Linked DNA regions of Sediminicoccus sp. KRV36. Each later gene encodes a partner of the first gene's protein in a complex. Links are inferred from orthologs where the notes say so. Each region holds a gene or a part of one and is shown on either strand. Other genes may lie near its edges.

Region 1 (6,090 bases):
GCCACGGCGAGGTCGGCGGCGGGCTCATTGATGCGCAAGCCCCCCGCGATGTTCAGATAGACGTCGGATTGCCCGAAGCTCAGCCCCGCACGGGCCTCCAGCACCGCCAGCAGCATGGAAAGCCGCCCGCCTTCCCAGCCCACCACCTGCCGCCGCGGGCTGCCGCCATTGCTGGGCGAAAGCAGCGCCTGCACCTCGACCAGCACCGGCCGCGTGCCCTCCAGCCCGGCAAACACCGCCGAGCCCGAGATATTGCCGCGCCGCTCGGCCAGGAACAGCGCCGAGGGGTTGGAGACTTCCACCAGCCCGCCCTCGGTCATTTCAAACACGCCGATTTCGTCCGTCGCGCCGAAGCGGTTCTTGGTGGCGCGCAGGATGCGGAACTGGTGCCCGCGATCACCTTCGAAATAGAGCGTCGCGTCCACCATGTGCTCCAGCACGCGCGGGCCAGCCAGCGTGCCCTCCTTGGTGACGTGCCCCACCAGCACGAGGGCAAAGCCCCGCGCCTTGGCGCAGCGGATCAGCTCGGCCGCGCAGGTGCGGACCTGGGCGACGGTGCCCGGCGCCGAATCCAGCGCGTCCAGCCACATGGTCTGGATGGAATCGATCACGACCAGGGTGGCTTCATCCTCGGCTTCCAGACTGGCCAGGATGTCCCGCAAAGCCGAGGCGGCGGCCAGCGCCATGGGCGCATCCGCCAAGCCGAGGCGCCGCGCGCGCATGCGCACCTGGGCCACCGCTTCCTCGCCCGAGATGTAGAGAACGCGCTTGCCCGCCATCGCCATGCGCGCCGCCGCCTGCAACAGGATGGTGGATTTGCCGATGCCCGGATCCCCACCCACCAGCACGGCCGAGGCCGGCACGAAGCCGCCGCCCAGAACGCGGTCCAGCTCAGCGATCCCGGTCAGGTGGCGCGGCGGCGGCGCGGTCTCGCCGGCCAGGCCCACGAAGGTGATGCCGCGCCCCGGTGGCGCCTTGCCCGCGGGGCCCGGGCTGCGCGGCGCGGTGCTCTCCTCGACCAGGGTGTTCCACTCGCCGCAGCCATCGCAGCGGCCCTGCCATTTCACATGGGAAGCACCGCAGGATTGGCAGATGAAGCGGGAGCGGTCCTTGGCCATGGCGTAAGAACATAAATAGAACAATGCCGCTTCGCAAGCCAGCCCGGGCGATAGGCACCACCGATGAGTGGCGATGCCTGAACATATTGGCCAGGCTGGCGGCCGGCGCATAGTGTTGCGTCATCGGAACAGCGATCCCGCCAACCGAACTGGATCAGCAAGGAGAAAACCAATGAGAAAGCACCTGATGATGGCCATGGCCGCAGCCAGCGCGATGGCGATGCTGCCGATGAGCGAAGCGGCGGCCCAGGGGAACCCCTATTGCAATGGCAAGCTGCAGGCGGCGAGCTTCTACAGCACCACCCAATCCACCAGCACGCGCAGCACGGTGAACTACTACCTCATCCTGCAAAGCACGGTGGGCGAGAATGTCACCTTCGCCGTGACCTTCAACGACCATCGCGTGCAGAGCCGGCAGAATGGCACCCACTTCACGCGGCTCGGCCCGTGGGGCACGTCCCAATCCATCCTGCTGGGCGTGGCGAGCCTGAACAACCCCAGCGGCACGGGCGGCCCCGCCGTTCCGATGGACCTGGCCGCAGGAACCCGGGTGGCCTGCCGCTGAGGCAGGCTTCCCTGACCAGGTCGTCGCGCAGCCTACCCCCCCAGCGCGGCGGCAACCCGGCGGGACGTTCCCCCCCCTTTGGTCCCGCCGGGACCCCCTCAGCTCAAGCGGCAGGAAGCGCCCAGCGCGCGGATCAGCGTCTCCGGCGGCAGGCCGGGTTGCTGGTCCGCGGGCAGGCGCAGGGCGAAGACCGTCTCGCCGTGGCGCACCAGCATCATGGGCGGCCCCTGCTGCGGCCGGCCCCCGGCCATCAGCACGGGTTGCAGCAGGATCGCCTCGCCCGTGCGGTTGGCCACGGTGACGCGCAGGCCGATGGCGGCCCGGCCCGGCGCCTGCTCATTCCATTGCGGGCTGACGGACAGCAATTCGACACGGCCGCCGCAGAGCGTGCCCGCCGCGCCGAAGGCGGGGCCCGCCAGCAGGCAGACGAAGGCGGCCAGGGAGAGAATGCGACGCATGGGATTGCTCCATCCGAGTGAGAATGATCCCGTTCTATGGGATGGAGATTAACGGCCAGCTAAACGCGCCGGCGCTTTTTCAGTCGCCGCGCAGGGCCGCGCCCGCCGCCAGGGGCGCCAAGGGGGCCGCAAAGGCCAGCATCGCGGCTTGCAGCAGCAGATAAGGCCGCGCTTCCAGCCCGCTGGCCGCCGCCTCGATGGCCGCGGCGCCGAAAATCACCGCCGGGATGGAAAGCGGCAGTACCAGCAACGGCAGCAGCACGCCGCCGCGCCTGGCCCCCAGCGTCAGCGCCGCGCCGGCGGCCCCGAAGACGGACAGGATGGCCGAAGCGAGCCCCAGCGCCAGCATGGCCGCCGGCCAGGCATCGGTCGGCAGGTTGAGCAAGGCGGCGGCCAGCGGTGTGGCCAGCACCAGCGGAATGCCGGTGGTGACCCAGTGCCCCAGCGCCTTGGCCGCCGCGATGCCGGCCGGATGCAGGCCGGAGAGCAGCAATTGGTCGAGCGAACCATCCTCCGCCTCGGCGCCGAACAAGCGGTCCAGCGGCAGCAGCGCCGCCAGCAGCGCCGCGGCCAGCAGGACGCCGGGGGCGAGGCGCGCGAGCAATTCGGGCGAGGGCCCGACGCCGAAGGGAAACATCGCCGAAACCAGCACGAAGAACATCACGGCCGACAGCGTATCGGCCGGATGGCGAATGGCGAGGCGCAGTTCCCGAACGAGGAGCGGAATCATGGCCAACCCGCCCGAAAGCCGGAGGGCGGCTTCGCCCGCGGGGTTGAATCGGGCAGGTCCATCCAGCCCCTCACCCGGCGCCGAAAGGGCGGCCGCGGGGTGCGCAGGGTGGCGGGCGGCGCCTTGATCACAACCGCAGCTCCCGCGCATCGGGCAGCGGCAGGGGCAGATGCGTCGCCGCCAGGACCATGCCGCCCGCCGCCCGATGCGCCGCGAAAATAGGCCCGAGCCGCGCGACCGAGGCCGCATCCAGCCCCACCGAAGGCTCATCCAGCAACCACAGCCCCGCCGGCGCCAGAGCCAGGCGCGCCAGGGCCAGCCGCCGCTTCTGACCGGAGGAAAGAACCCGTGCCGGCAGTTCCGCCAGCCCACCCAGATCCAGCGCGGCCAGCGCCGCCGCCACGTCCCCGCCGGTGAGGCGGGCGAAGAATTCCAGGTTTTCCCGCGCCGTCAACGCCGGCTTCAGCGCATCCTGATGGCCAAGATAGCGCAGCCTCGCCCCATGCGCGGGCAGGTCCGCCCAGGCATCCACGCCATCCCAGAGCAATGAACCCTCGGCGGCGGGGATCAAACCGGCCAGCAGCCGCAGCAGCGAGGACTTGCCCGCGCCATTCGCGCCGGTCAGCAAAAGCGCCTCGCCAGGGGAAACCTCGAAGGAGAGTCCGGCAAAAACCAGACGTTCCGCCCGCCAACAGGCCAATTCACGCGCTTGCAGCAGGGGCGGCCTCCATGGACCATTCAACAGGGCCATGCTTAAAAGCGCGGCGCAAGAGTGAGGAAGAAAATCATGAGCAGCACCGACACCCTCAAGACGGCGCGTCAGCTTTCAGTAGATGGCAAGACCTATCATTATTTCAGCCTGCCGGAAGCGGCCAAGCAGATCGGCGACCTGTCGCGCCTGCCCTTCTCGCTCAAGGTGCTGCTGGAGAACGTGCTGCGCTTCGAGAATGGCAGCAGCTACACCGTGGCCGATGCCCACGCCATCGCCGAATGGGTGAAGGAAGGCCATTCCGAAAAGGAAGTTCCCTTCAAGCCCGCGCGCATTCTGCTGCAGGATTTTACCGGCGTTCCCGCCGTGGTGGACCTCGCCGCCATGCGCGATGCGCTGCTCAGCCTGGGTGGTGATCCGCGCAAGGTGAACCCGCTGGTGCCGGTGGATCTGGTGATTGACCACTCGGTGATGGTGGATGTCTCCGGCACCGCCACCTCGCTGCAGAAAAACGTGGATATCGAGTTCGAGCGCAATGGCGAGCGCTATGAGTTCCTGCGCTGGGGCCAGGAAGCCTTCGACAATTTCCGCGTGGTGCCGCCCGGCACCGGCATCTGCCACCAGGTGAACCTGGAATATCTGGGCCAGGTGGTCTGGACCAACACCATCGCCGGCGAGACCTTCGTCTATCCGGACAGCTGCTACGGCACGGACAGCCACACGACGATGATCAACGGCCTGGGCGTGCTGGGCTGGGGTGTCGGCGGCATCGAGGCCGAGGCCGCCATGCTCGGCCAGCCCATCGCCATGCTCATCCCCGATGTGATCGGCTTCAAGCTCTCCGGCAAGCTGCGCGAGGGTGTGACCGCGACCGACATGGTGCTGACGGTCACGCAGATGCTCCGCAAGAAGGGCGTTGTCGGCAAGTTCGTCGAGTTCTTTGGTCCCGGCCTCGCGCACATGCCGCTGGCCGACCGCGCGACCATCGCGAACATGGCGCCCGAATATGGCGCCACCTGCGGCTTCTTCCCGGTGGATGAGATGACCCTCAGCTACCTGATGCTTTCCGGCCGGGACGAGCATCGCATCAAGCTGGTGCGCGAATACTGCAAGGCGCAGGGCATGTTCCGCGACGAGAACACGCCCGATCCGGTGTTTTCCGACACGCTGGAACTCGACCTCGCGAGCGTCGAACCCTCCATGGCCGGCCCGAAGCGCCCGCAGGACCGCGTGGCGCTGGGTTCCGTCGGCACCTCCTTCGCCAAGGACCTCGCCTCGGGTGCGATGGGCGTTCCGGGCGATGAGGCCAACAAGCGGGTGCCGGTGGAGGAGGCGAATTTCGATCTGGGCCATGGCGATGTCGTGATCGCGGCCATCACCTCCTGCACCAACACCTCCAACCCCTATGTGCTGGTCGCGGCCGGGCTTGTGGCCCGCAAGGCGCGCGCCAAGGGCCTGCGGCCGAAGCCCTGGGTGAAGACCTCGCTCGCCCCTGGCAGCCAGGTCGTCACCGACTACCTGGACGGCGCGAACCTGACCGCCGACCTCGACGCGCTGGGCTTCCAGACCGTGGGCTATGGCTGCACCACCTGCATCGGCAATTCCGGCCCGCTGCCGGAGCCGATGGTGGAAGCCATCGAGCAGAACAAGCTGGTCGTCGCCGGCGTGCTCTCGGGCAACCGCAACTTCGAAGGCCGCGTACATGCCAATGTGCGCGCCAACTACCTGGCCTCACCGCCGCTGGTCGTGGCTTACGCGCTGGCCGGCACGGTGAAGATCGACATGTCGAAGGACCCGATCGGTGTGGGCTCCGACGGCAAGCCCGTCATGCTGCTGGATATCTGGCCGACGCAGGAGGAGGTGAACAACGTCGTTCACGAAGTGCTGACGCGCAAGATGTTCATGTCGCGCTACTCGGACGTGTTCAAGGGGCCGGCGCAGTGGCAGGCGATCAAGGTGGATGCGGACAGCGACACCTATCGCTGGAATGGCGGCTCCACCTATGTGCAGAACCCGCCCTATTTCGAGGGCATGACGATGGATGTGAAGCCGCTCGCTTCCATCAAGGGGGCGCGCATCCTGGGCCTGCTGGGGGACAGCATCACCACCGACCACATCTCGCCCGCGGGCAATATCCGCAAGTCGAGCCCGGCCGGGGAATATCTGCTGGAACACCAGGTCCGCCCGAGCGATTTCAACAGCTATGGCGCACGGCGCGGCAACCACCAGGTGATGATGCGCGGCACCTTCGCCAATATCCGCATCAAGAACGAGATGGTCCCCGGCATCGAGGGCGGCATCAGCAAGCACTACCCCTCGGGCGATGTGGCCCCCATCTACGATGTCGCGATGCGCTACAAGGAAGAGGGCGTGCCGCTGGTCGTCTTCGGCGGCAAGGAATACGGCACCGGCTCCTCCCGCGACTGGGCGGCGAAGGGCACCTTCCTGCTCGGCGTGAAGGCCGTGATCGCGGAAAGCTTCGAGCGCATCCACCGCTCCAACCTCGTCGG
Region 2 (3,625 bases), 3.7 Mb from region 1 along the record:
GCACGATCCCGCCCTCCCGCGAGATCGGCGCGAAGACGCCGGCCGGCGCCATGGCGGGCGCGCGCCAGGCAAAGAGCGCGAAGGCACCCGCGATGTAGATGCCGAGCAGGCACAGGATGAAAATGCCGCGCGCCGGGTCGGAAGCGAAGGAATGCACCGAATTCAGGACGCCCGAACGCACCAGGAAGGTGCCGAGCAGGCTGAGCGCGAAGGCCAGCAGCGCCAGCAGCACGGTCCAGATCTTCAGCGCCTCGCGCTTCTCGACCACGATGGCCGAATGCAGCAGCGCCGTGCCGGCCAGCCAGGGCAGCAGCGAGGCGTTCTCCACTGGATCCCAGAACCAGTAGCCGCCCCAGCCGAGCTCATAATAGGCCCACCAGGAGCCGATGGAGATGCCCATGGTCAGGAAGGACCAGGCGGCCAGCGACCAGGGCCGCACCCAGCGGCCCCAGGCGGCGTCCACGCGCCCCTCGATCAACGCGGCCACGGCGAAGGCGAAGGTCACCGCGTAACCCACATAGCCGAGGTAGAGCAGCGGCGGATGGATCGCGAGGCCGATATCCTGCAACAGCGGGTTCAGCCCCTGGCCATCCGGCGGCGGCGGCCAGATCCGCTCGAAGGGGTTGGAGGTGAACAGGATGAAGGCGAGGAAGCCCAGCGAAATCAGCCCCATCACGCCCAGCACCCGCGCCTGCAGGGCCGAGGGCAAGCCGCCGCCAAAGCCGGCCACCGCCGCGCTGCACCCGGCCAGCACCATGACCCAGAGGATCATCGAGCCCTCGTGATTGCCCCAGGTGCCGGTGATCTTGAACAGCATCGGCTTGGCCGAATGGCTGTTGGCGACGACGTTCACCACCGTCGTGTCATTCATCGCATAGGACCAGATCAGCGCCGCGAAGCTGATGACGATGGCGACGAAGCCGGCCAGCGCCAAGGGTGCGGCGGCCCCCATCAGCCGCGAATCGCCCCGCTGCGCGCCCCAGAGCGGCAGGCCGGACTGCGCGATGGCGAGCATCGCCGCCAGGATCAGCGCGAAATGGCCAAGTTCGGGAATCATGAGCCGATATCCAGATTGATCATGAGCCGCTTCGCGGCGGGTTGGCCTGCGGGCGTGCCGGGTCCAGCGTGTTCCAGGTCGCCGGCGCGGGGGCGGCGCCCTGGGCCGGATTCCAATGGCCCGAGCGTTTCAGCGCATCGGCCACCTCGGGCGGCATATAGGTCTCGTCATGCCGGGCGAGGACTTCGCGGGCCCGGAAGGTGCCATCCGCGCCCATCATCCCCTGGGTCACCACGCCCTGCCCCTCGCGGAACAGATCGGGCAGGACGCCGGTGAAAATCACCGGCACCACATGCGCGCCATCGGTCACACGGAAATGGATCGCCGGGCGGCCCTGGTCTTCGCCCTGGCGCTGCACGCTGCCGGCCTCGACCAGCCCGCCCAGGCGGAAGGAGCGTCCCGGGGGCGGCGCTTCCCGCGCGATATCCGAAGGCGAGCGGAAGAAAACGAGATTGTCCTGGAACGCCGTCAGTGTCAGCGCCGTGGCGCTGCCAAGCCCGATGGCGCAAAGCAGGAGGATATAGAGCCGGCGCTTCTTCCGCGTCATTTCCGGAGTTCCAAGGGGTGGCGTTCCAATTGGGCGAGTTGCCGCCTGGCCGCACGATGCCGGCCCATCGCGGATATGGCGAGGATCGCGAAAACGCAAAGCACCGCGCCCCAGCTCAGCAGCACATGCAGCCAATGCGTGCTCACGCTTCCACACTCCGCAGGGCAGGCGCATCGGCGCGGCGGGCGGCGGCCATCTGCAGGGCGCGGACGCGGCGCTCCATCACGGCGGCGCGCGTCGCGGCCAAGGTCACCGCCATGAAGGCCAGCGTAAATCCCAGCGTGCACCACAGCAGCGGATAGAGGATGTCCACATGCATCCCCGGCGCATTGAGGCGCGTGACACTCGCCGGCTGGTGCAGCGTGTTCCACCAATCCACGCTGAACTTCACGATGGGCACGTTCACCACGCCCACCAGCGCCAGGATCGCGCCCATGCGCGCCCCGCGCTCCGGGTCGTCAAAGGCGCGCACCAGCGCCGCATGGCCGAGCCAGAGGAAAAACAGCACCAGAACCGAGGTCAGCCGCGCATCCCAGACCCACCAGGTGCCCCACATCGGCCGGCCCCAGAGGCTGCCCGTCAGCAGGCACAGCGCCGTGACCGCCGCGCCGATCGGCGAAAGCTCCCGCGCGGTGAGGTCCGCCAGCGGGTGCCGCCAGATCAGCGACATGATCGAGAGGATCGCAAGGCCGGTGTAGCCGCCCATCGCCAGCCAGGCCATCGGCACATGCACGAACATGATCCGCACCGTCTCGCCCTGCTGCCAATCCTTCGGCGCGAGCCAGAGCCCCCAGACCACGCCGATGCCCAGCACGACCAGGGCGGCGCCCGAAAGCCAGGGCAGCCAACGCTCCGTCAGCCGCAGGAAGCGGCCGGGATTGGCGAAACGATGCAGCGACCCTGAGGATCGCGGAGTGTGAGCGACGTTTTCCACAGCACCACCATAGGCAGATGCGCCAAAGGATTGAAGCGCCCCCGCCCCAGGCATCCGCCAGGGAAAAGATCGCCCAGCGGAATGATCTCCGCCCCATTGGCACGGCCACCGCACATATGCGAAGCCTTCAGCCAATCGCCACATCGCGCCGCAAAGAAACCCATGGCCAAGCCAAAGCCCGCCCAGCCCAGTTTCCTCGTGAAATCCGAGCCCGATGTCTTCGGCTGGGAACAGCAGGTGGCCAACGGGGTCGAGCCCTGGACCGGCGTGCGCAACGCCCAGGCCGCGAATTTCCTGAAGGCCATGCAGAAGGGCGACCGCGTCTTCTTCTACCACTCCAATATCGGCAAGGAGGTGGTCGGCATCGTCGAGGTGGCGCGCGTGGCCTATCCCGACCCCACGGATGAGACGGGGCGCTGGGTCTGCGTGGATGTGAAGACCGTCTCGAAACTGCCGCAGCCCGTCACGCTCGCCGCCATCAAGGCCGAGCCGCGGCTGGAGGGCATCGGCCTGATCCGCCAGTCCCGCCTCTCCGTCATGCCGATCAGCCCGGAGCACGCTGCCGTGATCCTGGAGATGGCCGGGGCATGAAGGACGCCGCCGATTGGCGCGTGCTCTGCCGCCTGGACGAGATCCCGGATGGCGAGGCGCGCGGCTTCCCCGCCCCGCCGGGCGGCTTCACCGGCCTCTTTGCCATCCGGCGTGGTGCCCGCGTGCTGGTCTATGTGAATTCCTGCCCGCATATCGGCCTGCCGCTGGAGCCCGTGCCGGACCGCTTCCTCGACCGCAAGCGGGAGATGATCGTCTGTGCCGCGCATGGCGCGCGGTTCCGGATCGAGGATGGGGAATGCGTCTCCGGCCCCTGCATCGGCGATGCGCTGGAAGCGGTGGAGGTGCGCATCACGGACGGGGAAATCCGCATTCCGCCCGATGCCGGGATTTGAGGGGGCCGGGATTTGAGGGGGCGGGATTTGAGGGGGCGGGGGTTTGACCGGATGATTCACGCTGGTAGGGTCTGACCCGAGGAAATTTCAGTCCCCAACAGAGGGAACCCCCTGCATGAACGCTTTCACCCGCCGCGCTTTGC

The links.
Region 2: the proteins of ccmA (region 1) and LHU95_RS03175 are in contact, whole or in part, in a solved structure (PDB 8CE8), measured with the Escherichia coli proteins. The link is inferred for Sediminicoccus sp. KRV36 from one-to-one orthologs.

Annotation. Positions count from the first base shown.
Region 1 is NZ_CP085081.1:4,369,328-4,375,417, forward strand. Bases 1,807-4,616 are described here. They hold ccmA (heme ABC exporter ATP-binding protein CcmA), read right to left. Parts: upstream 3,614-4,616; coding sequence 2,999-3,613; downstream 1,807-2,998. Other genes in these bases: LHU95_RS20850 (hypothetical protein), read right to left, coding at 1,807-2,141; ccmB (heme exporter protein CcmB), read right to left, coding at 2,221-2,871; acnA (aconitate hydratase AcnA), read left to right, coding at 3,659-4,616. In the rest of the region: DNA repair protein RadA, read right to left, coding at 1-1,118; LHU95_RS20845 (hypothetical protein), read left to right, coding at 1,291-1,683; more of LHU95_RS20850, read right to left, coding at 1,782-1,806; more of acnA, read left to right, coding at 4,617-6,090. UniProt on the Escherichia coli protein: Part of the ABC transporter complex CcmAB involved in the biogenesis of c-type cytochromes; once thought to export heme, this seems not to be the case, but its exact role is uncertain. Responsible for energy coupling to the transport system.
Region 2 is NZ_CP085081.1:662,588-666,212, reverse strand. What follows is about bases 643-3,625. They hold LHU95_RS03175 (heme ABC transporter permease), read right to left. Parts: upstream 2,539-3,625; coding sequence 1,747-2,538; downstream 643-1,746. Other genes in these bases: LHU95_RS03160 (tripartite tricarboxylate transporter substrate binding protein), read left to right, coding at 3,598-3,625; LHU95_RS03165 (Rieske (2Fe-2S) protein), read left to right, coding at 3,126-3,482; LHU95_RS03170 (EVE domain-containing protein), read left to right, coding at 2,701-3,129; ccmE (cytochrome c maturation protein CcmE), read right to left, coding at 1,077-1,604; LHU95_RS03185 (heme lyase CcmF/NrfE family subunit), read right to left, coding at 643-1,057. Outside these bases: more of LHU95_RS03185, read right to left, coding at 1-642. UniProt on the Escherichia coli protein: Required for the export of heme to the periplasm for the biogenesis of c-type cytochromes.